DNA from 3 places in the Thermasporomyces composti genome. Region 3 is predicted to be linked to each of the others. Evidence: riboswitches for the same ligand, from Rfam matches in the RefSeq annotation. Region 3 holds a riboswitch; each other region holds the start of a gene.

Region 1 (9,777 bases), 290 kb from region 3:
GGCGCTTGGCCGGCCGTCTGGACGTGGAGTCCCGACCCGGGGCCGGGACGGCGATCTCGGCGAGCGTTCCCGTGATCCCTGCGGAAGCCAGGTGAGCGTGCGCGAGCTGGGGCGCACCGCCGAAGCCAGACGAGAGCCCCGCGGAAGCCCCAGGAAGCCCTGCGGAAGCCCCAGGAAGCCCTGGAAGCCCCAGGAAGCATGGCGAAACCCGAGGCCAGGTGAGCGCCGCGAGGCCACGAGATGCCGACGGGCGCCAGGTGAGCGAGGAGGAGCCGAGGATGGACGTGCCCGCCCCGAGCGAGCGGATCCGGCTGTTGCTGGTCGATGACCACCCGGTGGTCCGGGACGGTCTGCGTGGCATGCTCGCTGGCGACCCGCGCTTCGAGGTCGTGGGCGAGGCCGCCGATGGGGCGGAGGCGGTCGCGCGAGCCGAGGTGCTCGTGCCGGATGTCATCCTGATGGACCTGCGAATGCCGGGGATGGACGGCGTGGCGGCGATCACTCGGTTGGCCGAGCGCGGCGTGCCGTCGCGGGTGCTGGTGCTCACCACCTACGACACCGACACGGACGTGGTCGCCGCGGTGGAGGCCGGCGCTACCGGCTACCTCCTCAAGGACGCGCCCCGCGAGGACCTGCTGCGGGCGGTCGTGGCCACTGCTCGCGGCGAGGCGGTCCTCTCGCCGGCGGTCGCCACGCGGCTGCTCGGGCAAGTCCGTCAGCCAGCGCGGGAGCCGTTGAGCCAACGGGAGCTCGACGTGCTCGCCCTCATCGCGCAGGGTGCGACGAACCGGGAGGCGGCGGAGTCGCTGTTCATCAGCGAGGCCACCGTCAAGACACACCTGCTCCACATCTACGCCAAGCTCGGCGTCAACGACCGTGCCGCGGCGGTCGCGGTGGCGTACGAGCGCGGACTCCTGGGGCCACAGGGACGCTGAGCGGTCGGGACCGTGTCCGGCGGGCTGACCGCTGTCGGGCTGAATCGGGCGAATCGCCACAACGTGGGGTTTGGCCGTGCAAGGATCGGGTGGGTGAGCATCTACGACATCCCCCTGCGCACGCTCGCCGGCGCCCCGTGGTCACTGGCCGAGCTGGCCGGACGGGCGTTGCTCATCGTCAACGTGGCGTCGAAGTGTGGGTTGACCCCGCAGTACGAGGGACTCCAGCAGCTCCACGAGCGCTACGCCGACCGGGGCTTCTCCGTCGTCGGCTTCCCGTGCAACCAGTTCGGCGGCCAGGAGCCTGGGACGCCCGAGGAGATCCAGGACTTCTGCTCGACGACGTACGGTGTGACGTTCCCCCTGGGCGAGAAGATCGAGGTCAACGGTCCCGGCCGGCACCCGTTGTACGTCGAGCTGACCTCGGTCGCCGACGACGACGGGGAGGCCGGCGACGTCGAGTGGAACTTCGAGAAGTTCCTGGTTGCGCCGTCGGGCGCGGTGGTGCGGCGGTTCCGGCCGGGGACCGAGCCCACCGATCCGGAGTTGGTCGCCGCGATCGAGGCCCAGCTGCCGGGCTGACCGCGTCGAGTCCGGCGAGTTAGGTTAGCCTTCTCTTGGTTGCCGCCCTTGGGGTGGTTGAGCGGGTGGCTGATCTTTCGCCCGGAGGACGCCGATGGCCCGTGCGGTCGGGACACTGGACCGTCAGGGCGACGTCGTCCCCGCCAGCCGACGAAGCGTGACGGCGCTGCGCGGAGCCGGTCTCCTCGTCGCCCTCGCGGTCCTCGTCCTCGTCGCCCTGCTCAGCGTCGCCCTAGGGGCCAAGCCGATCCCGCTGTCCGAGGTCGTCGACGTGCTGGTGCACCGCGGCACCTCGAACGAGGCCGTCGTCATCTGGGAGCTCCGTGTGCCGCGGACCATCCTCGGCCTCGCGGTCGGCGCCGCCCTCGGATTGGCCGGCGCCCTCATGCAGGCGCTGACCCGTAACCCGCTCGCTGACCCCGGCATCCTCGGGATCACCGCGGGCGCGGCGGCGGCGGTGGTGGTCGCCATCGCGTTCCTCGGTGTGACGAGCCTGGTGTCGTACGTCTGGTTCGCCCTCGTCGGGGCGGCGGCCGCCGCTGTGGTCGTCTACCTGCTCGGGTCGGCGGGGCGTGGCGGCGCGACACCGGTCCGGCTGGCGTTGGCCGGCACCGCGATCAGTGCGGCCCTCATGGCGTTCATCCAGTCGATCACGCTCTCCCACACCGACGTCTTCGACGAGTACCGGTTCTGGGCGGTCGGGTCGCTCGCCGGACGGGACGAGACGGTTCTCCTCCAGGTGTGGCCGTTCCTTCTGGTCGGGTGCCTGCTCGCGCTCGGCCTGGGCGGGGCGCTCAACGCCGTTTCCCTCGGCGACGAGACGGGCCGGGCGCTGGGCGCTCACCTGGGTCGCACCCGTGCGCTCGGAGCGGTGGCGATCACGCTGTTGTGTGGCGCCGCGACCGCCGCCGTCGGTCCGGTGGGTTTCGTCGGCTTGACGATCCCGCACATCGCGCGCGCCATCTGCGGCCCCGACCAGCGCTGGGTCCTCGCCTACTCGGTGGTGCTGGGCCCCACCCTGCTCGTCGCGGCGGACGTCGTCGGCCGCCTCGTGGCGCGGCCGGGAGAGGTGGAGGTCGGCATCGTCACCGCCGTCGTGGGTGCGCCCGTCTTCCTCTCCTTGGTACGCCGACGGAGGATCGCGCAGCTATGACGGTGGTCACCGCCCAGCACGCTGATCCTCGCCTGCCGGGCCGCGCGCTCCGCGTGGGCGGGCTGTCGTTCCGGCTTCGAGCGCGGACCGTGGCGGTCTGCCTTGGCCTGGCGCTCCTCGCTCTCGTCGGCGCCGCGGTGACGCTGTCGACGGGTGACTACCCGATCCCGCTCCCCGACGTGGTGCGCGCCCTCGTCGGCGACGGCAGCCAGGCGAGCACCTTCATCGTCGTGACCCTGCGGCTTCCGCGACTGCTGACGGCTCTGCTGGTCGGCGCCGCTCTCGGTCTCGGCGGGGCGGTCTTCCAGAGTCTGACGCGCAACCCGCTGGGAAGCCCGGACATCGTGGGCTTCACGACGGGCGCGGCGTCCGGCGCCCTGGTCGCCTTGCTCATCGTCAAGGCGGGTCCGGCGGGTGTCGCGAGCGCGGCCGTCGGCGGAGGTCTGGCGACGGCCCTGCTGGTCTACGTGTTGGCCTGGAAGCGGGGCGTCCAGGGCTACCGGCTCGTGCTGGTCGGCATCGGGGTGAGCGCGCTCCTCACCTCCGTCAACTCCTACCTGCTCACCCGCGCCGACGTGGTGGACGCGCAGTACGCCGCGGCGTGGCTCACCGGGAGCTTGAACGGCCGCGGCTGGGAGCACGTGGGCCCGGTCGCGGCGGCGCTCGCCGTCCTCGTACCGGCGCTCCTGCTGCTCGGCCGACGACTCCGCATGCTGGAGATGGGCGACGACGTGGCGAAGGCGCTCGGGGTCCCGGTCGAGCGGTCGCGACTGGCCCTGATCGTGCTGGCGGTCGGCGTCACGGCGGTGGCGACCGCCTCGGCGGGGCCGGTCGCCTTCGTAGCCCTGGCGGCACCTCAGCTCGCCCGCCGGCTGACGGGAGAACCAGGCGTCGGGCTCGTGTCGTCCGCCCTCATGGGCTCGTGCGTCCTGGTGTTCAGCGACCTCGCCGCGCAACGCCTGCTCGCGCCGACACAGCTGCCCGTCGGCGTCATGACCGGGGCCGTCGGCGGTGTCTACCTGGCTTGGCTGCTCGCGCGGGAATGGAGGTCCGGGCGGTCATGACGCGTCACGGCGAGACGAGCCGGCTCTGGGCCGAGCAGCTCACCCTCGGCTACGACGGGCGGATCGTGGCGGACGGGCTCGACGCGGTCATCCCCGACGGCTCGTTCACCGTCATCATCGGCCCGAACGCCTGCGGCAAGTCCACCTTGCTCCGCGCCCTCGCGCGCACGCTGCGACCCACCCGTGGGGCGGTGTACCTCGACGGGCAGACGATCTCCTCCTACTCGACGAAGGAGGTGGCCCGCCGGCTCGGTCTGCTCCCCCAGAGCCCCATCGCGCCTGACGGCATCACGGTGGCCGACCTCGTGGCCCGCGGGCGGTACCCCCACCAGCGGCTGCTCCGCCAGTGGTCACGGGACGACGAGGCGGCCGTGGCCGAGGCGATGGCGGCGACCGGCGTGGCCGAGCTCGCCGACCGGTTCGTCGACGAGCTGTCGGGTGGTCAGCGGCAGCGGGTCTGGTTGGCCATGGCGCTCGCCCAGCAGACGTCCCTGCTCCTGCTCGACGAGCCGACGACGTACCTCGACATCGCTCACCAGATCGAGGTCCTCGACCTCTGCGCGGACCTTCACGAACGTCAGGGCCGCACGCTCGTCGCCGTGCTCCATGACTTGAACCAGGCCGCACGGTACGCCACCCACCTGGTCGTCATGCGAGACGGCGCCATCGTCGCGTCCGGTCCACCGTCCCAGGTGCTGACGGCCGAGCTCGTGGAGCGAGTCTTCGACCTGCCCTGCCGGGTGATCGCGGATCCGGAGGCGGGGACACCCTTGGTGGTGCCGGCCAGTCGGCGGGCTCGCGTCGCGACCGAGCCGGCAGCCGGTCAGGCGGCGTCCTAGGGCCCGGTCCGCCGGCGCGCCGGTCTCGACCTCTCACGCGGTGAGCGGCTCACATGGCGACGTGCCCCGGTCAGCCGCGCCGGTGGTCGAGACGGCCCAGTCGGGAAGGCCTCGCGGGTCCGGTGTCGGCGCCCATCGACCGTCGACGACGTCGTAGCTCCAGCGAGGTCCGGACGTGACGAGCTGTTCCACTGCGGCGGCGAGGCGCTCGACGTCGTCCAGCGTCGTCCCGACGCCGAAGCTCGCGCGGACCGCCCCCTCAGGCGCGCCGAGGCGCGACAGGAGGGGATGCGCGCAGAACTTGCCGTCCCGGACGCCGATCCCGTGTTCAGCGGAGAGGTAGGCGGCCACGAGCCCGGGCGCGTACCCGTCCACGGTGAACGCCACCACCCCGATCGAGGTCGTGCTGTCTCGCCAGATCCGCAGGGTTCGGACACCGGGCAGCCGGTTGAGGCGGTCGGTGAGCGCCGTGCGGAGGGCCTCCTCGTGCGCCTCCAGCGCGCCCGACGGTAGCTGGGAGAGGGTGCGAGCAGCCTGGGCGAGGGTCGCCGCCCCGAGGACGTTCGGGGTGCCTCCCTCGTGCCGCTGCGGTGCGGCCGCCCACTCGGTGTGGGTGAGGGTGACCTCGCGGACGGCACCCCCTCCCGGCAGGTATGCCGGGGCCTCGTCGAGCCAGTCCCTCCGTCCGGCGAGCACGCCGGCTCCGAACGGCGCGTAGAGCTTGTGCCCGGACAGCGCGACGTAGTCCACCCCGGACGACGCCAGGTCGATCCTGCGGTGGGGGGCGAGCTGCGCAGCGTCGAGGACGACTCGGGCGCCGGCCGCGTGGGCGAGCTCCACGATCTCGGCGAGAGGCAAGACCTCGCCGGTGACGTTCGACGCGCCGGTGATGGCGAGGAGGCTGGCCGGTCGCGCCTCCAGCTCCGCGCGCAGACTCACCAGCGTGGCCCGCTGGGTGGTGCCGGCGAGGACGCAGCGGTGTTGGCCTCGCCGCCACGGAAGCAGGTTGGCGTGGTGCTCGATGTCGAGGAAGGTGACGCGGCCGCCACCAGGGCCGTCGTCGGGGACACACCGTGCCAACAGGTTGAGCGCGTCGGTGGTGTTGCGGGTGAAGATCACCACGTCGTCGGGACGCGCACCGAGAAACGCCGCGACGTCGGCCCGGGCACCTTCGTAGAGCGCGGTGCAGACCTGGGAGGTGTAGCCGGCGCCGCGGTGGACGCTCGCGTAGTACGGCAGCACCTCGCTCAGGTGGTCGGCGACCGACTGCAGGCTCGGAGCGCTCGCGGCGTAGTCGAGGTTGGCGTACGGGAGGGAGTCGCCGGTGACGAGCGGGACCTCGATGCCGGTGCCGACCACGGGAAGCAGCGGCGCCTGGCCAGGACACGCGGGGTCAGCGGAGTTCACCTGGACGTCGAGAGCAGTCACACCACACCTCACGGGGCTCAGGGACCCCGAGGGTTCTGGGGTCCGCGCTTGCGGTGCCACGTGGCACGCCTGGTCCTCACCCGGAGCACCCCACCGCGGAGGAGGGTTGCCGGCCAGCGAGCCGGGGCTTTCGGGGCCTCGCACCGACGACAGGACACGCGTCGCGAAGGGCGCGGTGGTGTCGACGGTCGAGCCCCGCGCTGGCGCTCATGACCGCGAGCCACAGTAACCGACCGGCCGCCGCCATCGCGGGCGTGTTTCGAATAATGAGAACTTGTCTTACGAAGTGGACACAGGTGGGCTTTCGTACCGCCAGCGCCGGCCAGTCGTCCGGACCGCTACGGCCCGTACACGCGCAGGTAGTCGAAGGTCGCGGTGACCCCTTCACCACCCATGGCCACCAAGCCGACCCGGGGCTCGGCATCGGCTGGCAGGTGCCACACCGCACCCCAGATCCAGTGCTCCCCGTCGCGGCTCGTCGCGGCCCGGAACAGATGCTCGCCGGTCTCCGGATGGATGGTGTGGCGCATCCGCAGCCACAGCGTGTCGGCGGATGGCCCGAGCTGAATCGCGTTCGGCCACGGGCTGGCAGCCGGCCCGACCCACAAGAACGCCTGCCGGGTCGTCCCGGTGGACGTCGGTGCCACGTGCAGGGAGTTCACCCGGTCACCCCAGACGAGCAGGCCCGCCCGTTCGTAGCCGCGCGGCCCGGTGCCGAGCGGAAGGTGCACCTTGGTCTCGACCGTGTACGTGCCCTCCGGCGCGTCGCGCAGCAGCACCGCCGCGTGGTCGTCCGACCTCAGGTCGCCCGCCTGGGTCGGCCACACCAGCGCGCCGCCGACTACCTCGGGGTTCGACTGTGGGGTGCCGACGATCGTCCACGCCTCGTCGAGCTCGGCGCCTTCGAACTCGTCGCTGAACTCCGGCAGCAACGCTCCCACCGTGGGATCCGGCACCTTGGCGGTCACCGGCTCGTACAGCGCGGTAACACCCACGTTGTCGGCCTCCGCGCCGCGACCCTGCGCCGCCACGCCGACGGGGGAGGGTTTCCCGAGCCGTTCCGGCACCTCGACGCTCACCTCGGCCAGCGGGCTGCCTTCCATCGCCGCGCTCACCTCGAACGTCGCCCACGACCCGCGGACCTCTGCGGTGACCGCGTGCCAGGTGTCGAACCGGAAGCCTGCGTGGAGGCGGTCGCTCGCCGACCTCACGACCTCGCCGTCCACGACGACATCGACGACGAGGGCGCGCCGCGACGGGTCCAGCCAGGCGACCACGTAGTTTCGGTGATCCTCATAGCCGACGACCAGGCCAGCCCGGCCCATGCCGCGCACCCGCAGGTCCGCCTCGGCCCGGTAGTCGGCCGCGGTGGTCTCCTCGCTCACCAGCAGCAGTGAGTGGGGTGCGGCCGAACGGCTTCGGACGAAGCCTCCGGCATCCCGCTCGCGGGCGAGACCCCACGCACCGGTGCCGACTGTCACCCAGCCGTCGAGGTCGCCGTCGTTGAACGTGCTGCCGACGTCCCACGTGCCGACCGGTGCCGGCTGCGGGGTGTCGGAGGTCCACTGACCGGCGCGCACGGTGGGCCAGCCATCGATCCAGTCCAGCCGGTCCATCACCGTCGGACGGCCACCCCAGTTGTCGAACCGGCTGTTGGCGTTGCTGAAGAACCAGTCCTGTCCGGAGCGGTCGACGGCGGTCGCGTTGTGGCCGGTGCCGACGAGGCTGCTTCCCGTCGTGGCGTTGACGAGGGTGCCGCCCGGAGCGTCCGCCGTCAGGGGTACGCCCTCGGCGTCGACGAACGGCCCGAGCGGGGACGTGGCTCGACCGACGAACACGGGGTAGCCGCCGGTGTCGACCTCGCAGCACCCGTAGCCGGAGTAGAACAGGTAGTAGTAGCCGTCGCGCTTGACCACCCAGGCGGCTTCCCCACGGTTGCCCGCCACCACCTGTCTCGGCTCACCCACGGCTCGGGTGCCGTCGTCGGAGAGCTGGACGACGTGCATGCCGCCCTCCCGGAAGGAGCCGTAGTACAGGTACTTCGTGCCGTCGGAGTCGACGAACAGCGCTGGGTCGATCTCCATGACCTCGCTGTCGGGAACGAAGTCGACGACCGGACGGCCGATGTCCCTCCACGGCCCAGCTGGCGTGGGGGCGGTGGCCAGCCCGATGGCGGCGTCGCCACCACCGGCAAGCGAGTAGTACAGGTAGTAGGTCCCGTCCACGTAGCGGACGTCCGGTGCCCAGTAGCCCGTACCCGGGAACGGCTTCCACTCAGGGTGGTTGTCCTCGTTGAAGACCGTTCCGACGAACTCCCACGTCACCAGGTCGGCGCTTCGCGCGATCGGCATGTAGTACGGCGGTCCGCCGTTCTGCTGGTTCTCGCGGGTCATCACCGTCGTCGTGGCGTAGGCGTACCAGTAGCCGTCCTTCGCGCGGATGATCCCGGGGTCCGAGAACGCGTCTGCGAAGTTCGACATCAACGGGTTGGTGTAGGTCCGCTGGTCGGCTGCGGTTGACGGCGCCGCGCCTGCCAGGACGAGCACGAGCGCCGCACACCACACCGACAGCCGTCGCCGGAGCTTCATCAGCTGATCCCCTTTCTCGGGCCACCGCATCGCCGTGTCCGTTGTCGGCGAGCTGAGGTCTCAGCCCACCGCGGCCTCGACATCCGCTTGCGTCGACGAGTCATCGCTGTCGATCAGGCTCGCCGCATCACCAGGGCGACCAGGCGCCACCACCGGTCCCGCAGGGCCCCGACGAGTCGCAGATCCGCCAGTCGTCCGGCCTCACCGCCGTCCAGCGTGAACGAGAACCACCGGAACTCTCCCTGCGGAATGATCTCGTCCCCGGAGCTGCCCAGCAGCGTGTCACCCTCGTAGACGCTGGTCGTGCCGGAGGGCGAGTAGGCGTCACCGGTGAGGACGTCGACCCGGTGCGCGCCGGCGGGCACCGCGAGGCGCAGGACGTAGTCCTGGTCGCGCCCCAGCACGAAGTCGCGGCGCAGGACGTCCAGCCGCGCGCGGTCCCGGAACGTCGGCGGCTCCGTCACCCAGCCGAAGCCACGGTCGGCGTCCCACAACTCCTCCGGCGACAGGCGCCGGTATCCCTCCAGGACCGGGCTTGACGGACTGCCGGCGTCGAGAACCAGCACGGCGTCGTCGGGTGCCGGCACCACGATCGTGTCAACCGTCCATTGCTCGCCGTCGGGATCCTCCGCGAGGCGGACAGCGACGGTGCCCATGGTGGGCTCTGTCGGAGGCGTCACCCGCACCGTCAGCTCCACCTCCGCGCCACCCGGAACGCGGCCGCTGGCGGGCTCGGCCGTCCAACCCTCAGGGACGTCGACGGCGACGGTGACGTCGACCGGCTCGTCGGTCATCCCCGCCACGCTCACCCTGACGTCGTTCGGTCGGCCGGCCCACAGCACGCCGCTGGAGCGGACCTCGGTGAGGACGGCGGGCGGGATGGGCGCGTCGGGATTGACGATGACAAGGCCGCATAGCCGCCAGAAGCGGCCCGGGACGCTGGAGAACTCCAGGTCGACCTCCCGGCCCTCCGAGCCGCCATCGAGCTCGAAACGAAGCCACTCGAACGTGCCCCCACGGATGCGGCCGCCCTCCGCGACGCGCTGACCATTCACGTCGATGAACGTCGGCCAGACGTCGGGGCCACCGTCGCCGACCAGGACAGCCGTCTCATGGATCCCCGGTGGGATCGCGAGCCGCAGCGTGCAGGGTGCGGTGTCGCCACAGAAGTCCCGTCGTAGCGCGTCC
Region 2 (9,777 bases), 1.0 Mb from region 3:
GGGTGGCGTTCTCGAGCTTGAGGCCGATCTCCTCGGAGATGACCTGGCCACCGGTGAGGATGGCGATGTCACCGAGCATCGCCTTGCGGCGGTCACCGAAGCCCGGCGCCTTCACGGCCACCGACTTGAACGTGCCGCGCACCTTGTTGACGACCAGGGTGGCGAGCGCCTCACCCTCGACGTCCTCGGCGATGATCAGCAGCGGCTTGCCGGCCTGCATGACCTTCTCGAGGATCGGCAGGAGGTCCTTGACCGCCGAGATCTTCTGGTTGGCGACGAGGATGAACGGGTCCTCGAGGACGGCCTCCATCCGCTCCATGTCGGTAGCGAAGTAGGCCGAGATGTAGCCCTTGTCGAAGCGCATACCCTCGGTGAGCTCGAGCTCCAGACCGAAGGTGTTGCTCTCCTCGACGGTGATGACGCCTTCCTTGCCGACCTTGTCCATCGCCTCGGCGATGATCTCGCCGACGCTGGTGTCGCCACCCGCGGAGATCGCCGCGACCGACGCGATCTGCTCCTTGGTCTCGACGTCCTTGGCGGCCTGCGCGAGCTGCTCGGCCACTCGCTCCACGGCGGTGTCGATACCGCGCTTCAGGCCCATCGGGTTGGCCCCGGCCGCGACGTTGCGCAGGCCCTCGCGGACCAGCGCCTGCGCGAGCACGGTCGCGGTGGTGGTGCCGTCACCGGCCACGTCGTCCGTCTTCTTGGCGACTTCCTTGACGAGCTCGGCCCCGATCTTCTCCCACGGGTCCTCGAGCTCGATCTCCTTGGCGATGGAGACACCGTCGTTGGTGATCGTCGGCGCCCCCCACTTCTTCTCGAGGACGACGTTGCGACCCTTGGGACCAAGAGTCACCTTCACGGCGTCGGCGAGGGCGTTCATACCCCGCTCGAGGCCGCGCCGGGCATCCTCGTTGAACGAGATGATCTTGGGCATCTAGCTGGATCCTCCCCCAAGTCGGGTGGATGTCGTGTGGCCGGCCCGACGCCCGCGACGGACGGCCCCCACCACATCGGGGGCCTCGTCGAACCAACCTGCAGCGCACTGTCACTCGCGACCTTCGAGTGCTAAGGACGTGTTTAGCACTCGACTGGGGAGAGTGCAAGCTGACGGGAGCTCACGCCCGAGCAGCGTCGACCGCCACCCCCACAGCTCGACGTGACCGGTCAGGCACTCGTCGCACATGGGTCTGGCCCGCTTCCAGGACCCCGGCAGGTTGTGGCTGGCAACCGCGGTGAGCCACCCGAGCGGCGCCCCGCTCCCGGCAGCCGTGGCGGTGACGAACCGCCGCGCTGTACCACTTGGTACGTTTGGTCGCACCGCCCGGTGCACGTCGAGGACCATCTCCGCGTCCGCCAGCGTCGACGAGGAACGTCACAAGACCGAGCTCGGGGTCGGCCGACAGGACCATGCCGAGCCGGGTCGATCGACCCACCGCCGAGCCCGATCCGGTCGGGGAAGAACGTCCGACCGAGCACGTCATGCTGGGTCAGCGTGTCGTCACCCGCGAACCCTCGGTACTCCCGCTTCCCCAGGATCGCTGGTGAAGCTCAGCCTCTTGCCGTCGGGGCGAAGCCGGAAGGGCGTGCTGGCACGGCTCACCCCGCCGTTGATACGCGACATCACTGATCTCCTGCCGGTTGATCGCGTGTGACAGGCCAACCCGAAAGTCCTTGCTGCGAATGATCTGCCGCGGCACCGGGTCCCGGTGCGTCAGGTTTAGCGACAAGACCATCGTGTTCATGTTGGAAGGCGTAGCCTTCGCGAACCTGAGGTCGCCCTCGTCCTGTCGTCGCGCGAGCACCGGCTTGTTCTGCAACGTGTTGCTGGGACGAAGCTGGAAGTCGTCTCACCGGACATGACCTGGGTGAGGATGACCACGAGATCGGGGTTGACGGTGTAGACGACCCGGTCGATGCACGGCAGCTGTCGACCGTCCGGATCAGTCTTTCGGTAATACGGGTTCGCTCGAAGACGACCTGCACTCCTTCCCAACCGACCCGTGACACACCATGGGAGAACAGCGTCGGCAAGTCAGAGTTGCTCCACGGATCGGTCTTCGAGAAGAAGAGCCTTCCTTGACACCAGGACGTCAACTTCTGGCCCATCGAGCCGCCGCTGAACATCTCGATCTGGATGGCGATCGACGAGGTCACCACGGAGAACTCCTGTGTCCAGGTCATCCCCGGCTCCCATCGCGCGGTGGTGCCGCACGTGCCAGCGCGCGCCGACATGGCGTTCGGCGAGGAAGCCGATCCCGCCTACGTCAACTCCGATGCCGCCGTCGACATGATCCTGCGCCCCGGGGAGTTCTTCCTCTTCAACGAACGGCTCCTGCACCATTCCCACAAGAACACCTCGTCGAAGCGCCGAATGGGCTTGTCAGCGCGCTACACGGTGCCGTTCGTCGCGCTGCTCGACCAGGACGCTCCACCACTCTTCCCCGGGCACGCCTGCGTCGTGGTGAGCGGAACGGACCGCTTCTGCTTGAACCGCACGACGGCACCTCCCCGGTGAGTTGGCTCACCGGGCTCGTCGCGACGGTCGTGGGCGCGGGAGCGCGGCCACGAACGGACTGGGGTCCGCACGAGACGTGACCCTCGTACGGACCCCAGTCGGACACGGTTGCCGGTCAGTAGACGACGCCGAACGCCCCGCGCCAGGCCGAGCTAGAGCGGGCGCACGTCGTGCGCCTCGAGACCCTTGGGTCCCTCCACCGCCTCGAACTCGACGAGCTGGCCGTCGGAGAGGGTCTTGTAGCCGTCCATCTTGATCTTGGACCAGTGGACGAACACGTCGCTGCCGCCCTCGACAGCGATGAAGCCGTAGCCCTTCTCGGCGTTGAACCACTTGACAGTGCCCTGCGTCATGACCTCTCCCTCAAGGCCCCTTTCGGGTGACAGACCCGCCCGGCGCGGGCCTGGGTCGTCCTACCGCACCCGTCCCCAAGGGGAGGTGTTGCGATCGATCCGCGTGTTCCTACCGCTGTCGGTCAGGCGACAAACGCATGATCATGCCGACCAAGGCCGACCATAGCCGAACCCGCCGCGGCTGGGGAGGTCTTCGCCCTCGATTCGGACCAGATCAGGGCGATTGGCCGATTTCGGGTCGGCCGACCGTCCCAGGAGAACACGACCCGCGGCAGTCGGGGCGGTCGCGAGAGGAAGGCCGATGCCCTCAGGGAGCCAGCAGCCACGCCCCGGACGGCTCGATCCAGTCGTACTCGCGTTCTGTCGTACCGGTGCGCCACCGGGCCGGGGTGGTCGCGTGGAGCCAGTCCAAGGGCTCGACGCCGCCGGGCTCACCACCGTCGAGCGCCAGCCGGAGAGCGGCACGGAGGTCAGCGTCGACCCGTGGACTCCGTGCCGCTGGGTCCACCGACACGAACAGCGCGGTGCCCGAGCGCGCGACGAGGTCGAGGAACTGGCGGTTGCGCTCCCACGGCGTCTGGAGCGTGCACGGCACGCAGTCGGGGTCGACGACGAAGAACGTCCGATGCTGGGCGAGCCGGAACGCGAGCGTGTTCACGCCCATCCGCCGGGTGCGCTCCCAGTCGCGGCCGGAGGTGTCGTCACCGGTTCGCTGGACCTCCACCAGGCCGGCGGCGAGGTGGCCCACGGTGTTACAGCCGATGAGCACGGCGTCTCCGGCACCGTCGCGGATCGCCTCGTAGAGCCCCAGCAGCAGCTCGGCGTTGGTGCGGCTCCGGTCGGCGAAGTGCCAGCCGGGTTCCGTCATCGCCACGCCCATGGCGGGCCCCCACCTGCCGAAGGCGTCGAACGTCGAGAAGTCGTGCTTGACCAGCTCGAAGCCCCAGCCGACCAGCCGCGCCACGTCGTCGCGGATGGTCTGGAGGTTCTCCGCCAGGCTGATGTCTAACGGCTGCTCCTTGGCTGGCCTCGGCCCCGGTCGGAGCCGACGCGGGTCGTCGACGAACGACAGCGCCGCGGGCCGCATCCAGATCCCTGGCCGGGCGCCACGCGCGGCGATCGCGGCGGCGAGACCCGGCATGTCGTCGAACGTGCCTGGCAGGCCAGCGGTCCACGGTCCGCCGGGACAGGTGCCACCCGGGCTCCACCCGGCGTCGATGACGGAGAACGGCTTGACCGGATGGCCGTCAGCGAGCTCGACGATGGTCTCGGTGTCGGCGAGCACCTGCTCGGGGCCGAAGCCCACGCCGTAGGCGTAGTACCAGTTGTTGGCGCCGACGACCGGCTCGCGGACCGGCAGCGGGTCGGAGCACATCGCGGCGGTCAGTCTCCGCTGGAGCGCGTAGGGCGACTCCCCCGGTTGCCCGTCGACGGCGACCACGGTCGCGGCGTCCAGGACGCGTTCGCCCAGGCGCACGGGCGCCCCGCCGTTGCGGAGGTCGAGCCACAGCGAACAGCCGCGCTCGTCGACGGTCCAGGCGCAGAACGCACGCGGACGGACCCGCACTCCCATGCCGGTGGCGTGCCCCGACGCCTCGTCGTACGCCAGCCAGGACCAGGGCAGGACGCGGTCCGGCTGCAGGTGACGCCATTGCAGGTCGCCGTAGGAGCGCTCCCACGCGTCGCCGAGCACCAGGGTTGACGACGGTAGTCGGTGCCGCCACCGCAGGACGACTCGCGACAGCCCGTCGTGTCCGTGGGGTCGCGGAGGCGCAGCGACGACGACGGTGAGGCCCTCCGGCTCGGCCCGGAAGCTGATCTCGACGCCGGCCGTGGCGAAACGCTCACCGCGACGTCGCGCCCGCTCTCCCCCTTCTCGGTCCTCGTGGACGACGTACGCGGCGTCGGGCAGGGCGGGAGTGCGGTCAGCCACCCGCGACGGCCGGGATCACCGACACCTGGGTGCCGTCGGGCGTCGGGGTCTGCAGACCGGACGCGAAGCGGACGTCCTCCTCACCGACGTAGACGTTGACGAACCGGCGCAGCTTGCCGTTCTCGTCGAGGACCCGCGCGCGGATACCGGGGTACTTGGTCTCCAGCGAGTCCAGCACCTCGGCGAGCGTCTCGCCCTCGGCGGTGACCTCCGAGGCGCCCCCGGTGTAGGTGCGCAAGATCGTCGGGATTCGAACCTTCACGCTCATGCCAGTCCTGCCTCGATGAATGCGTCGTAGGTAGGCCGGATCGTCGCCTGCGGACCGACCTTGCCGGCGATCGCGTCCAGCGTCTTCAGGCCGTCACCGGAGTTGATGATGACGGTCTCGGCGTCCGGGTCGAGCTGGCCGGTCTCGACCAGCTTCTTCAGCGTGGCCACCGTGACGCCACCGGCCGTCTCACCGAAGATGCCCTCGGTGCGGGCGAGCAGCGCGATGCCCTCGATCACCTCGTCGTCGCTGACGTCCTCGACGCTGCCGCCGGTACGCCGGCAGACGTCGAGCACGTAGGGACCGTCGGCGGGGTTCCCGATCGCCAGCGACTTCGCCACCGTGTCCGGCCGGACGGGCGCCACCACGTCGTGGCCGGCCTTGAACGCTCGCGCCACCGGCGCGCAACCACTCGCCTGGGCGCCGAAGATCCGGTACGGCGTGTCCTCCACCAGGCCGAGCTCCACGAGCTCGCGCAGACCTTTGTCGATCTTGACGAGCTGGGCACCCGAGGCGACCGGCACGACGATCTGCTGGGGCAGGCGCCAGCCGAGCTGCTCGGCGATCTCGAAAGCCAGCGTCTTCGAGCCCTCGGCGTAGTAGGGCCGGACGTTCACGTTGACGAAAGCCCAGCTCTCCTGCTCGCCGGCGATCTCGCTGGCGAGCCGGTTGACGTCGTCGTAGGTGCCTTCCACCGCGACGAGGGTGCCGCCGTAGACCGCGGTGGTGAGGATCTTCTGCTGCTCGAGGTTGTGCGGGACGAAGACGACGCTGCGGATGCCGGCCCTCGCGGCGGCCGCGGCGACGGCGTTGGCGAGGTTGCCGGTGGAGGGGCAGGCCAGCACCGTGAAGCCCAGCTCGCGAGCGGCGGTGAGGGCCACCGCGACCACGCGGTCCTTGAAGGAGTGGGTCGGGTTGCCGGAGTCGTCTTTGATCCACAGGGTTCGCAAGCCGAGCTCTGCGGCCAGGTGGTCGGCGCGGACCAGGCGGGTGAAGCCAGGCTCGGTGTTGGGGAACGAAGCGACGTCAGCGGGGACGGGCAGGAGCGGCTGGTAGCGCCAGATGTTCTTGGGTCCTGCCTCGATCTGCTCCCGGGTGATCGTCGGGTAGTCGTAGCCGACCTCGAGAGGGCCGAAGCATTCGGGACAGGCGTAGTGGGCTCCCAGCGGCGTGGTCGCGCCACACTCTCGACAGCGCAGAACCGTCGCGTTACCGAAGGCTCCCGGACGAATGGTGTGCGTCTCGCGGGTGGCAGCGTAGGTCGTCGTCATTCAGAGGCTTCCTTCCTCATCTTTCTCACGTCGAGTCCGTGCCAGGGTCTGGCGCGGGTGACGCGAGCCGGAATTGGCACCGTGTCCGCCGCGGGGCCTCTGATGAACGCGAGACGCGCGTCGGCGGTCGGCCGGTTGCCGGGGCTTCATCGGGCCGGTCCCTCAGCCCCTCTGGATGAGTCCGTCCGTGTGTTGTGGTACGCCCGGTGTGGGCATGCGCAGGCGAGCCTAGCCGACAGGACGGCGACGACGACGTGGAGGTCCACGAATTGAGACGGCCGTCTCACGATGGGATCCGGAATCGGCGGTTCGCCCCTCCTCGTCTCAGCGCACGAGACACCGGCTCGTCTCAGGTGGCGTCGCGGTCGCGGCCGGCGACCGGAGCTCGACGTCCCGTGAGGGCACCTCATCGGTCGCGGACACACCCATCGCCAGCAGCGTCGGCCCGAGGACGGCCAGGAGCACCGACTTGAGCCACCACTGTCCGACCAGCATCGGCGCATCCCTTCCTGTTCGTGGCCTGCGCGCACCACGGCGCGAGCGGTGGCACCGACCGTCGAGACGGCAACGAGGACGCCGCGCTAGGAGCGGCGGTTGAGGATGAGCAGCGAACCCAGGTAGACGAGGCCCACAACGCCCCCGAGGAAGCCCCACAGGCCGCCATCCCCGCCGCGCGCCACGTTGACCATGAGCCCTCCCAGGATGACGAGGGCGAGGATGTTGAGCGTGTACACCGCCGCGCGCTGGTGCAGCTGGACGTGGCGCTCCTCGTGGATGTCGTCGCCGAGCAGCGCCACGGTGTCGCTGACGCGTGACCCGAGGACCACCACCAGCGCGGCGCCCGCCATGATGCCGAACATCACGAGCCCGAGTCCCGGCCGGCCGCTCGTGGCGGCCGCGGCGCCCATGCCGACTCCGATGACCAGAGCCAGCACCACCGCCGGCATCGAGATCCGCCGACCGGCCCGCCTACGGTTGGTCGTCGTCGACATGGAAAACCTCCTCGACGGTCCGCCCGAAGAATCGGGCCAACTTGATCGCCAGGGGCAGTGACGGACTGTAACGACCTGTCTCGATCGCGTTGACGGTCTGCCGCGACACCCCGAGGAACTCGCCCAGCTCCGCCTGCGAGAGCCCTTTGGCGACGCGCAGCTCCCTGACGTCGTTCCGCACGATGTCAAGGATGCTTGACATCACCGCGGATGTCAAGCGAGCTTGACATCGCGTGGGTTACCCCCGATCTCACGGACAGCGACGACGCCGTGTCGATTCGTATGCGACGTCGACTTGTCTAAGGCGTCGATTCGTCTAGGGCGATTCGTAGACGTCGATTCGTAGACGAGCTCGACGCTCCACCGCGGCAACCGCGCCAGTACCATCCGTGCGGTGCCCGCCGCCCGACTCGCGAGCCTGGCGCTACCTGTCCTCCTCGCCCGCGTCCTCAGGCTGCTCCGCCGCAGGTGGGCGCCGCTGCTGTTCTGGTGCACCCTCGGCTACCTGCTCCATGACCTCGCGCTCCGCGCGTCGGCGTGGCTCGCCCACCGCCACCAGTGGCTGGGTTTCGGAGGTCTCGCGATCGGGGTCCTCGTCACGCTCTCGACGACGATCATGATGTTCCACGCCGCTCGCTCGGCGCTGGTCAACGTGGACACGCGAGGCGAACCTTCGGTCCTCGTGGTGACGCGCACCCGGCGGATCGTCGACGCGATCGGGGAGACGATCCTGCCCTTCCTCGTGGTGTACAGCGCCTGGGGGCTGTTCGCCGAGGAGGTGCGCACCTGGGGCATCCACGTCATCAACCAGGACCTCACCGCGGCCGACACCCTCGACGTCTTCCGGGACATGACGGGCGCGCCGCTGATCGTGGCGCTCGCGGCCTGGGTCCTGCGCGCCGGCTTGGAGCGCGTCCGCGACCACGAGGGTGCGGGCGACCGCGTGCTTACAGACCACGCCGCTGGAGTCCGTGTCGTCGAGGTGCAGACCCCCGTCACGCCCGCTCTCAACGTCGGCGTGGCGTTCTTCGAGACCCTCTACATGTTCTTCGGCCTCGTGTCGGTGTCGGCCTTGGTCAGCCAGGCGCTGAGCTGGCTGACCAGCCGGGTGGCCTACGTGGCCGTTCGCGACGCGATCGCCTCGGCGGTCGCGTGGGTGGACGGCTGGCTGCCGGGCGTCTCCCTGCCATGGCTGACGAGCGCCTGGGCCTGGCTCACCGAGCAGATCGGCACCGACGTGGCGGACGGGTTGGTCCTCCCCTTGGTCTGGCTGGTCATCGCCGCCGGGGTGTTCGGCGAGGACATGAGCCGCGAGGACACGGTGGTCACCGGGCGTCGGCTGCGCGGTGTCGAGGCCCGGCTCCGCCGTCTCCCCCATCGGGTTCGTCAGCTCTCGGACCTCCTCACCCGCGAGGCACGCGACAAGTGGACGCCGCTCGCCAACGGCTTGCGCATGGTGGTCGCCGCGGGCCCTCTGCTCTTCCTCACCTTCTGCCTCGTCTACGTGCTCGTCGAGGCGGCCATGGGGTGGGCGTTCATCGGCCTCACCCACCTCATCGGTCCGCACCCGTGGGACTGGTGGTGGCCTCGGCTCGCGGTGCTGTGGTTCGCCGAGGACGCGGTGCACGAGGTGCTGCGGATCGCGGTGCTCGCGGCGACGTACGACCTGTGCCGGGAACGCCTGCGCCGACGGGAGGCGGAGCGGCCTCGTCCTTCCAACGCACCGACTCCGCCCCGTGGTGGGGTAGCCCCCCCCCGAGTCCACCAGCGAGGGGAACGGCCCCGTTCAGCGCACCAGCACAGCCCTGGCGAAGGCCTCCGCTGACCCCTTCCAGCGGTCGCGTTCCGACGGCCTCGGCCGGCCCGCCCCGGCCCTTCTCCCCCGTCGGAGGTCCCGACAGTGGGCGGGGCACACCGCCGCCTAGCCGCCCGCGCGCGGCCGGAACTCCAGGTACCTGGGCTCGGCACCGTCCACCAGCACCTGGACCCGGAGCGCCTGGACCGCCTCCTCGGGAACGAGGAACGCGGTGACCATCGCCTGGGTGCGGCCAGGTTCGATGGGTTCACGGCTGAAGCCCTCACCGGTCGCGTAACACCCGGTCGGCGGGTTCCCGAAGCGCTCGAAGTCCGGGACGCCGAACGGCGCGCTGGTCCACGTCCGCCCTTCGTCGTCGACTACGCGCACCTGGCACGACTCGATCCGTCGGCTCGCCGCCCGGTCTCGTGGCGTGATCGAGATCCCGACGTAGTACACGACAGCGTCTCGCGGGACCCGCGCGTCCTCCCGCGGTTCGCCGGGCCGCGCGCCCAGGAGCCGCCACACCGCGCCGGCGTACGTGACCTTCGCTCCCTGCTCCACCGACACCGCCTCGTGCATCGGCGGACGGACGGTGCGCATCTCGAGCGTGTACTCGAGGACGACGGTCAGTGGGACCAACACGA
Region 3 (9,777 bases):
TTGCCCATGTCGGTCGACGCGGCGGTCTCCACCGGACGGGCGGAGCCCGGAAGCACCCGTCGACGGTCGGCGAGGTGGACGGCGTAGCGCGCCTCGAGCGGCTCGTTGGGACGAAGCGGAAGGTAGGGTGCGGCGGCGTCCCAGGTGATCTCCGCGCGCGTGCCGGTCGAGAGCGCAGCCGCTCGGAGGATCGCGTCGACCCGGGTGTGCAGCTCGGCGAGCGTGTCGAGCTCGGCCGACCGCACGTAGAACACCGCCGACGCCTTCGCCGGCACGATGTTCGGCGCCTGTCCGCCGTCGGTGATGATGCCGTGCACCCGATCCGACGGCAGGATGTGCTGACGTAGCTGCGCGATGCCGTTGTAGGCCGCGACCACGGCGTCGAGCGCGTTGACCCCGAGGTGGGGCGCCGTCGAGGCGTGGGCGGCGAGACCGTGGTAGGTCACCGCCACCTGGCGGAACCCGAGCGAGCGGCCGCCCGCGAGATCCAGGTTGCCCGGGTGGACCATGATCGCGAAGTCGATCTCGTCGAAGCCGCCCGCGTCAAGCACTCGTTGCTTCCCACCACCGCCTTCCTCCGCCGGCGTGCCGACCAGCTCGACAGCTCCCGCGGGCGCGTCCTGTCCGGCGAGCAGCTCAGCCAGCGCCAGGAACGCTCCCGCGGAGCTAGCGGCGATGACGTTGTGACCGCACGCGTGGCCGATGCCCGGGAGCGCGTCGTACTCGGCGACCACGGCGACCCGGGGCGACCCGGTGCCCACGACCGCCCGCACCGCCGTCGGCACCCCATAGGCGCCCACCTCGGCGGCGACGCCGTAGCGGCCGACCAGGTCCGCCAGCGCGGCCGCGGCGTGGTGCTCCTCATACGCGAGCTCGGGATGCGCGTGCAGGTCGAGGGAGAACGCGCACAGCGCCTCGTGCAGTGCGGCGATCCGCTCCCGCAGCCGGCGGTGGACCGCCGCCGGCGCGCCCGCGTGCGGGGAGGTCACGGGAGGGATCGCGCTCTGACGTTCGAGGAGCTCCCGCCGTCTCCGCTCGGCCAGGCCCGGGTATGGACGACGGACAGCGCCGTCCTCGGTCGCCACCCGCGTGCCGGCGATCTCACGCATGGGCACCCTCCACAAGCCGGGCGTCCCGCTCGGCGGTCAGGCTGGTGATCTCGGCGTAGATCTCGTTCTGCAGGTTCACCAGCGCGAGATCATCCCGGGCACGTGGACGCGGCACGTCGACGTTCCAGACGCGACGGACCCGACCCGGGCTCGGCGAGAAGAGCACGACCCGGTCCGCGAGGTACACCGCCTCCGACACGTCGTGGGTGACGAAGACGATGGTGCGGCGGTGCCGCATCCAGATGTCGAGCAGGTCGTGCTGCAGCTGCAGCCGGGTCAGGTGGTCGACCGCGCCGAACGGCTCGTCCATGAGCAGGACCTCGGGGCTGGTCGCCAACGCCCGGGCGATCCCGACCCGTTGCCGCATGCCGCCTGACAGCTGGTGCGGGTACTTGGTCTCCACCCCCGCCAGCCCCACCATGGCCAGGTATTCGCGGGCCACCGCGCGGCGCTCCTCCTTCGGCACGCCGCGCAGCTCCAACCCCAGCTCGACGTTGCGGATGACCGTCCGCCACGGGAAGAGGGAGGGGTCCTGGAAGACCACGCCGACCTTCTCGCTCGGCTCACGGACCTCCTCGCCACCGAGGCGAACGACTCCCTCGGTCGGCTGCTGCAAGCCGGCCATGATCTCGAGCAAGGTGCTCTTGCCACAGCCGCTGGGACCGAGGAAGGTGACGAACTCACCCTCCCCGATGGTCAGGTTGATGCCCTGGAGCGCCTGGGTCGGCGGAGGTCCTGGGAAGACCTTCGATACACCCTGGATAGTGAAGCCAGCCATGGTCGCCTACCTCGCGTCAGCCTTCGCGGAGATCTCCTGAGGACTGGGGATCTGGGAGGTGTCGACCAGGTCCTCCGGGTCGTAGACCGTGTCCTGGAATCCCAGGTCCTTCTGGATCTGCTGGGTGTCACGCAAGTCGTCGAGGTCCACCCGTGGGTCGTTCTCCCAGATCGGCTCCTCCCGCTCCAGCGCCGCCTTCAGCACCTCCCGGTCGACGTCGGACTGCTTCTCGACGAAGTCGAGGTACTCCTCCGGATGCGCCTTCGCGTAGGAGGCGGCCTTGAAGTAGGCGGTGAGGAACTTCTTCAGCGCCTCGGGGTTCTCCTTGATGAAGCGCTCGCTGGCGATCTCGACGCCGGTGTGGAAGGTCGGGAGGTAGTCCCATCCCCGGGCGAGCAGCTTGCCCGTCCCCTCGGCCTCGGCGAGGGAGACGAAGGGCTCGTGGATGATGGTCGCGTCGACCTGGCCGTTGGTCAGGCTGGCGTACGCCTCCTGGTGCGTGCCGTTGGGGACCAGGGTGACGTCCTTCTCGGTCAGCCCGTGCTTCTTGAGGATCACGCGCACGTACGCCTCGAGGCCGGCGCCCTTGCGGGCGATGCCGACCGTCTTGCCCTTGAGGTCCTCGACGCGATCGATGTCGGGCCGGCTGATCAGGTAGAACGGGCCCTTGTGGCGATACATGGAGGAGACGATCTTGATCGGGGCGCCCTTACCCGCCGCGATCAGCGCTGAGGTCGTGTCGCAGTCGGCGATCTCGGCGTCACCGCTCGACACGATCGCCACAGGGTCCTCAGCGGTCACGAACGTGACGTCGAGACCCTCGGCCTCGAAGAATCCCTTCTCCTGGCCGAACTTCGCCGGCATGCCGGTGACACCGGCGAAGGAGGCGTAGGTGATCTTGATGCGTCCGGAGTCATTCGTGCCGCCGCTACCGCTGCCTCCCCCGCAGCCGGCGAGCAGCAGCCCGGCCGACAGTACGGCGCCGATCAAGGCGGTGGCGCGAGAACGCTTCGTCGTCACTGGTGGGTTCCTTCTCTCAATGTGGGTCCGCGTCGCGTCGTCCATCTCGCTCTCACCCGGTTGGTCGATCTCACCCCGGTGCCACGGTCACCGAAGTCGCGCGGGCGAGGGTCGCCACTTGAGGAAGACCTTCTTCTCCAGGAGGTCGATGGTGGAGACGCTGACGATCGAGACGATCGTGATGAGGATGATCAGGGCGAACGCCTTGGGCGTGTCGTAGAGTGCCGTCGCCTCGTTGAGGCCGTTCCCCAGGCCCGCGCGCGAGGCGACCATCTCGCCGAAGATGGCGCCGACGAGCGCGGACGCCGCTTCGACTCGCAGCGCCGCGAGGATCGTGGGGATCGCCGAGGGCAGGATCACTTTGACGATGATCTGCCGGCGTCGAGCTCGCAAGGCCCGAGCCACCTTCACGTGGTCGGGAGACGTCTGCTTCACCCCGGCGATGGTGTTGTAGACGATCGGGAAGAAGCAGAACAGGAAGACGATGATGACCTTGTGGGAGAGGCCAAGGCCGAACCACAGGGTCAGCAGCGGGATGATCGTCACCTTCGGCACCGCCATGAAAGCGGCGAGGAACGGTCGGAAGAAGTTCTCGGCGTGGGGCACCAGCACCAAGAACAGCCCGGTCGCGATCCCCCCGACGACCGCGAGGAGGTATCCGGTGATGAACTCCCGGAGCGTGACGCTGAGGTTGGTGTAGAAGTCCGAACCGCCGGCGAGAAGCTCCCCGATCTCGGTCACGACACTGGTCGGGGCGGGGAGGTAGAGGCTCGACACCAGCCCGGTTCGGACGAGAAGCTCCGCGACCGCGAGCAGCCCGAACAGCAGCGCCACTTGGCCAGCGACCAACGTCACGCGGCGGCGCTGTGATGCCGTCGACGGCACAGAGGTCGTCGTCATGCGCGGACTCCGTGAGAAATCGAGCTTCGTCAAGGGGACAAAAACGGACGAGCGGGAAGGTCGCGGCAGATAAGGGAAAATCGCTTTGTCGCTTGGAGGGCTTCGCTTCTGGGCCGGCATCAGGCGCGACCACAGCCGAGACGCCGGAACAGGCGGCTGACGTTCGTCGGCGACGCCTCGCGAGAAGCGGGGATGACGAGGTCAGCGACAACAGGACGCGCTGGCGACGCGGAGCAGATCGATGTGACGGCGGCGCGTGAACAACCTGTTCAGCACCATGACGCTCCTTCAGGATCGACGTTTGCCCGGACCGCCGTGGTCGGGCCGAGTCCTCACCCGGGGCACCCCACACGTCTGCGGGTTGCCGGCCAGCAAGCCGGGGCTTGACGCTGGCACTCGTGACTGCGCCTCGAAAGTACAGAACGTCGAGGCGGCTGGCAAAAATATGAGACGGACTTCTCATTGCCTGGACACGGCGTCACGGTCCGCCACCACGACGTCGTAACGCGTGTCGATCGTGACGAGCCACGTACATCCGCGAGCCTGAGCTCTCGACAGAGTCGATCAGGAACGGCCGAGGAAGATGGGATTCGTCATGGCCACCATCGCGTTCGGCGTCGTGCTGTTGAGCCCGCCGGACGCGCGCCGAACCTCGACGCGAACCCACTGAGTGTGTCTCGGGTAGGTGGTCCAGGTGAGCGTCCGCGCGCCATCGGCCGGAACGTCAGCGCTCACGCGCGGGCCACTCTGGTCAAGGATGCTCACCGTCGTCTCTGGGACCCCCGACACCCGCACCTCGACAGTGACCGGGTCTCCGATGTCGACCGGGAGCCGCTCACCGATCCCCGCCGACGTGCCGCCCGCCGACGCGGTGAAGCTCACCTCGACCTCCGCCGACTCGGCCAGGTAGCAGCGGCCCGCCTTCAGTCCGGCCAGCAGGTCCGGCGTGCGCAAGCTGTCGGCGAGGACGACGGTCTGCGGCAACCCCACCAGGTCGCCGGGGGACCCGTCACTGGGCGGGCGATGCGCGTCGGAGTTGCCGACCGCGGGGATCCAGCAGCCGCTGCGCAACAGCCCGTCCCACAGCGAGACGGCCTGCTCGTCGTCGGGCGTCCAGGGCCCATTCCACACCTCGACGAGGTCGGCGAGCTGGTAGCTGAACTCGTAGCCGCACGCGAAGCAGTTCGCGAACGGGTGCGCGGCGGTGACCAGGCCACCCAGGGCGTGCACCTTCGTCACGAAGCGTTGGAAGTCCTTCGGATCCCCGGCGCGGTAGCGCCAGTCGATCCAGCTGCCGGCGGGCAGACCGGTCGCCAGCCAGTGCCCGGACCGGGTGGTGATCTCCTCACCGTTGACGATCAGCAAGTCGTCGGTGGCGTACTGACCCCAGACCAGCTGGGCGCTGTGGGTGTTGTGCTCGGTGGAGACCACGAAGTCCAGTCCCGCCGCACGCGCGTCGGCGACCAGCTCCTCCGGGGTGCGCCGACCGTCGGAGTGGATGGTGTGCAGGTGCCCGTCGCCTCGGTACCACGCGCGGCCGCGCTCCTTGGCCGGCGCCGTCGTCGGCGCCGGGCTCGGCCGGAACGGCGCCCCCGGCGGTCCGAACGTCACGGTGATGTCGACGCGGTAGTTCATGCCTTGCGGCGCGACGGTGTACGGGCCGAGGATCACGTGCCACCGACCGGGCGTGATCGGACCGGCGATGTAGCCAGGTGTCGCCTCCGAGGCACTGATCGTGAACCGGTCGCGGAAACCGCCGGACCAGCCACGAAAGCCGCGAGGCGTGCCGACCTGGTGGCCTTCGGGTCCGAACATGCCGATGTCGAGGGCGTTGCCCCGGACACCCGGGGGCACGGAGGGTCGGTCGTAGGAGTACACGACCTCGATCTGACGCACCCCATGCGGCACGTCGACCGGGATGTAGTACCAGTCCGGGATGCTGGGCTGGAACGTCCCGGTCACCGTCTTCGTCTGTCGCGTCTCCCCGTTGGTCGGGGCGGCGAACGCGACCCCGGGAAGCAAGTTCCCCGGAAGCAGGTTGATGGTGGCGCCAGCCGCGAGCACCCCACCTGTACGAAGCAGGGCGCGCCGATCCATCGTCGCGGACATACCCCGGTCCTCCCCCCACGGTCGTGATCCTCGAACGACGCTAGATCAGCGTCGAGGCGACGAGTACGCCACGAGATGGCCAGGAACGGGCATCCTCATGAACTCGCGGCTGCCCCCGCTTCCGCCGCGCCCACGTGGCTCCGCGACGGCGGGGAGCCGTCACGAGGCACTCACCTCGTCGACGAGACGTCACCGGCTCGCCGCGCGTCCACGCGACGACCGTCCTCCTCCGCCTCGACGACGAGCTCCTCGTTCCACAGGCGGCGCATCTCCGGGCAGGTGAGCAGCAGGTCAGGCAGCGACCCTGACCCCACCACACGCCCGCGATCGAGCACCACCACCTGGTCGGCTCGCTCCAACGCCGCACGACGGTGCGACACCACGAGCAACGTCGCCGGACCACGGCCGTCCTTGGCCGCCGCCGCGATCCGATCCCAGAGCACCTGCTCGGTCTCGACATCCAGCGCGGACGACAGGTCGTCGACGACGAGGAGGTCGGGTGCGCGGACCAGCGCGCGGGCCGCCGTGGCGCGCTGCACCTGTCCGCCGGAGAGTCGGACACCGCGTGGGCCGACCACGGTGTCGAGCCCGTCGGGCATCTCGGCGAGGTCCCGGTCGAGTGCCGCCAGGGTGAGCGCCCGCTCCAGCTGGTCGCCGTCCGCCGGCCAGCCGAGGAGGAGGTTCTCGCGCAGCGTCTCCGAGAACAGGCGAGGCACCTGGCTGACGTAGGCGACCCGGTTGGGCACGAGGAACGTCCCAGGGTCGTCGACCCGCCGGCCATTCCAGGTGATCAGCCCGGCGTCCAACGGCAGCAGTCCCAGCAGAGCCCGAATCAACGTCGTCTTGCCAGCACCGACCGCTCCCGTGACGACGGTGAACGAGCCTCGCTCGATGCGCACGTCGACCGCCTCCACGCCACGGCCGTTCTCGGGATACCGCACGGTGAGACCACGCGCCTCGAGCACCTCGAGCGGATCGTCCCTGGCGGGCACGGCGGTCATCACCGGCGGTGGGTCCTCGGTGAACCAAAATCCGGTGTTCCGCGACAGGTCGTCGGCGTCCTCGTCCGCCGCCATCAACCGGGTGAGCCGCTCGATCGCCACCGAGGCCTGTGGCAGCCGGTACAGGATGCGGCCGAAGGTGCGCGGCACCATCATCAGCCAGCCGGCGTAGCTCGTGAACAGCGCCAGGTCGCCGACGGTGAAGTCGCCGCGGTGCATAGCAGAGGCCGCGAGCAGGAGAACCAGGCCGATGCTGAGGCCGACGGTCGCCTCGGTCGCGGTGTCGAGCATGTCCATCGCCAACCGGTCCTTGACAGCAGCCTCGCGGCGCCGCCGGTTGTGCTCGCGGAGACGCTCGAGGACGGCGGCCTCCGCGCCGGCGGTCTTGATCGAGAGGACGCCGGAGAAGATCTCGCCGACGAACGCCGTCACCGCGGCGCCCAGTCGGCGAGCACGCGCGTGGACGCGCCGGATCACCTCGTTCAGCAGCCGGGTCAGGACCACCAAGGCGGTGAACGGCAGCACCAGGACCAGAGTGATCACGGGGTCGATCGAGCCCATGATGGTGAACGCGGCGGTGGCCATCAGCACCGCGCTGAAGACGTCCACCAGGTTGTCGACCAGCATCACCAGGTCGTGGACGTCGTCCCGGAACCGTCCGATGGCCTCCCCTGACGAGTGTGGGAGACGGGTCGCCGCTGGGCCTCGCGAGGTGAGGATCGACCGCAGCACGTTGGCGCGGATGATCGTCGCCGTCTTGTTCCACCACGAGGTCCAGACGCTCATCGCGAGCCACAGCGTCAACCCTCGCGTGGCCTCCACGGCGACGAGCGCGGCACACAGCCACAGAGCGTCCTCGAAGCTCGCCGGGCGGTGACCGCTGAGCTGATCGAACAGTGCCTTGAGGACGAGCCCGGTGAGGACCGGGATGGAGAAGACCGTCGCCCACAGGAGGCCGCCACCCACGTACTCACGTGGGCTGTACGAGATGGCCCGAGCCGCCACCAGCAGGACCGACCGGATGTTCACGTGACCACCTGCCCCAGGCCCGCCATGGCCAGCAAACGCGAGAAGCGGCTCTCGGGATCGGCCACCAGGTCCTTGCGGAGGCCGTACTCGACCACCCGACCGTCCTCGATCACCGCGATCTTGTCGACGCGGGCGAGGGAGGACAGGCGGTGCGCGATGAGGATGCCGGTACGCCCCGCGAGCAACCGGTCCATCGCCGACTCGATCCGCAGCTCGGTCACCGGGTCGAGCCGGCTCGACGCCTCGTCCAAGACCACCACGCCGGGGTCGGTGAGGAACGCCCGAGCGAACGCGAGGAGCTGCGCCTCTCCTGCCGACACCCCGCTCGCCTGGGACCCGAGCACGGTGTCGAGGCCGTCCGGGAGGTCGGCGAGCCACTCCGCCAAGCCGACCTCGGTGAGCACCTCGGTGAGGCGTCGATCGTCGGCGAGCTCCGGACGGAACAGCGTCAGGTTGTCGCGGACGCTCGCGGCGAACAGTTGGACGTCCTGGGTGACCACGCCGATCCGCCGGCGTACCGACGCCAGGTCGGTGTCGCGCAGGTCGACGCCGCCGACCCGTACGGCACCCTCGGTCGGGTCGTACAAGCGCAGCACCAGCCGACCGATCGTGGTCTTCCCGCTACCGGTACGGCCGACCAACCCCAGCGTCTCGCCGGGCGCCAACCACAGGTTGACGTCGGACAGCACCAGCTCACCGTCGTCGGCGTAGGCGAAGCTGACCCGGTCCAGCTCCACGCTGAGCGGGCCTGTCTCGGGCAGTGGACGCGGGCTCGCGGGCTCGATGAGCGTCCGACGTTCGGCGAGCAGCTCGCCGATCCGCGCGACCGACGCCAGGGCCTTCTGATACTGCTGCAGCTGGTCGATGATCCGCTCGAACGGCGTCCGCACCATCTGCATGTACTGGAAGAGCAGGACCGCGGTCCCGACGCTGAGCGTGCCGGCCTGCTGTGTCCATGCCGCGAGACCGAGGACGATCGCGGTCCCGAGCGCGAACGCCGTGTTGGTGCCGGCGAAGAGCGCGCTCCCGATCCGCTCGGCCCGCAGGTCGGCCCGAAAGACGTCGGCGCTGGTCTGGTGAAAGCGGTTGACCACGTGCGCGCCGGCGCCGTTCGCCCGGATGTCCTCAGCGCCAGCGAGGCGTTCCTCGAGGTTGCCGAAGAGCGCTGCGAAGGCCTCCCGTACCTTGGTCGCCGACGGCACCGCCATGCGCTGGGCGCGCGCCATGGCGAGGCCGACCGCGGCGCAGTACACGACGAGGATCACGCCGATGCGCAGGTCGACGGCGAGGACGACGACCAGCACGCCCACCAGGAGCAGCAGGCTGGCGACGACGTCCATGAGGAACGCCACGACGAACTCGGCGAGCGCCACCACGTCGCCGTCCACCCGCTCGATCATCTCCCCCGGGGTCCGTTTGCCGTGGTACCCCATGTCGAGGCTGAGCGCGTGCTCGGCGAGTGTCTCCCGCAGCCGGTTGGTGCCGTCCCACGCCAACCGGCTCGCGAGCCAGGCGGTCACCATGCGCGCGGCCTGGCCAGCGATCGACAGCGCGAGGTAGCCCACCGCGAGCGTGATCAGGTGACGGACGGGCTCCCCCGCGATCGCTCCATCGACGAAGTCGCGTGTGAGCTGCGGCGCGAGCAGCGGCAGGACGGTGGCGACCAGGATCGCGACACCTAGGGCTACGGCTGAACGCCGTCCTGGCCACAGACAGCGCAGAACGGTGCGACGGGCGTGGGACGAGGTGGGACGAGACATGGGCGTAGCCCGACGCTACGCAGGCCCACTGACGCCCCACAACGGATTTTCCTCGTGATGGAGCCCTCACT

What was found. A riboswitch is a leader RNA that binds a small molecule or an ion and turns the genes downstream of it on or off. The one in region 3 is predicted to bind S-adenosylmethionine.
Region 1: another riboswitch for S-adenosylmethionine. It lies ahead of DFJ64_RS09565 (aminotransferase class V-fold PLP-dependent enzyme); the one in region 3 lies ahead of DFJ64_RS20225 (putative leader peptide).
Region 2: another riboswitch for S-adenosylmethionine. It lies ahead of thrC (threonine synthase); the one in region 3 lies ahead of DFJ64_RS20225 (putative leader peptide).

The regions. Positions count from the first base shown of each region.
Region 1 is NZ_QTUC01000001.1:2,199,649-2,209,425, forward strand. It holds gene DFJ64_RS09535 (sensor histidine kinase) at 1-95, shown strand, start outside; gene DFJ64_RS09540 (response regulator) at 279-935, shown strand; gene DFJ64_RS09545 (glutathione peroxidase) at 1,029-1,517, shown strand; gene DFJ64_RS09550 (FecCD family ABC transporter permease) at 1,612-2,670, shown strand; gene DFJ64_RS09555 (FecCD family ABC transporter permease) at 2,667-3,734, shown strand; gene DFJ64_RS09560 (ABC transporter ATP-binding protein) at 3,731-4,573, shown strand; gene DFJ64_RS09565 (aminotransferase class V-fold PLP-dependent enzyme) at 4,607-6,001, opposite strand; SAM riboswitch class IV at 6,041-6,153, opposite strand; gene DFJ64_RS09570 (glycoside hydrolase family 43 protein) at 6,340-8,589, opposite strand; gene DFJ64_RS09575 (alpha-glucuronidase family glycosyl hydrolase) at 8,703-9,777, opposite strand, start outside.
Region 2 is NZ_QTUC01000001.1:1,491,525-1,501,301, forward strand. It holds gene groL (chaperonin GroEL) at 1-937, opposite strand, end outside; gene DFJ64_RS20080 (FAD-dependent oxidoreductase) at 1,168-1,539, opposite strand; partial or broken gene DFJ64_RS06520 (phytanoyl-CoA dioxygenase family protein) at 2,096-2,518, shown strand; gene DFJ64_RS06525 (cold-shock protein) at 2,671-2,871, opposite strand; gene DFJ64_RS06530 (alpha-amylase family protein) at 3,179-4,804, opposite strand; gene DFJ64_RS06535 (ubiquitin-like small modifier protein 1) at 4,797-5,072, opposite strand; gene thrC (threonine synthase) at 5,069-6,343, opposite strand; SAM riboswitch class I at 6,357-6,525, opposite strand; gene DFJ64_RS19390 (hypothetical protein) at 6,668-6,838, opposite strand; gene DFJ64_RS06545 (DUF2178 domain-containing protein) at 6,925-7,335, opposite strand; gene DFJ64_RS06550 (helix-turn-helix transcriptional regulator) at 7,313-7,516, opposite strand; gene DFJ64_RS06555 (hypothetical protein) at 7,730-9,160, shown strand; gene DFJ64_RS06560 (hypothetical protein) at 9,257-9,777, opposite strand, start outside.
Region 3 is NZ_QTUC01000001.1:2,489,207-2,498,983, reverse strand. It holds gene DFJ64_RS10770 (M20 family metallopeptidase) at 1-1,109, opposite strand, end outside; gene DFJ64_RS10765 (ABC transporter ATP-binding protein) at 1,102-1,887, opposite strand; gene DFJ64_RS10760 (ABC transporter substrate-binding protein) at 1,894-2,907, opposite strand; gene DFJ64_RS10755 (ABC transporter permease) at 2,995-3,807, opposite strand; gene DFJ64_RS20225 (putative leader peptide) at 4,009-4,086, opposite strand; SAM riboswitch class IV at 4,100-4,211, opposite strand; gene DFJ64_RS10750 (CehA/McbA family metallohydrolase) at 4,372-5,916, opposite strand; gene DFJ64_RS10745 (ABC transporter ATP-binding protein) at 6,087-7,946, opposite strand; gene DFJ64_RS10740 (ABC transporter ATP-binding protein) at 7,943-9,706, opposite strand; gene DFJ64_RS10735 (hypothetical protein) at 9,631-9,777, opposite strand, start outside.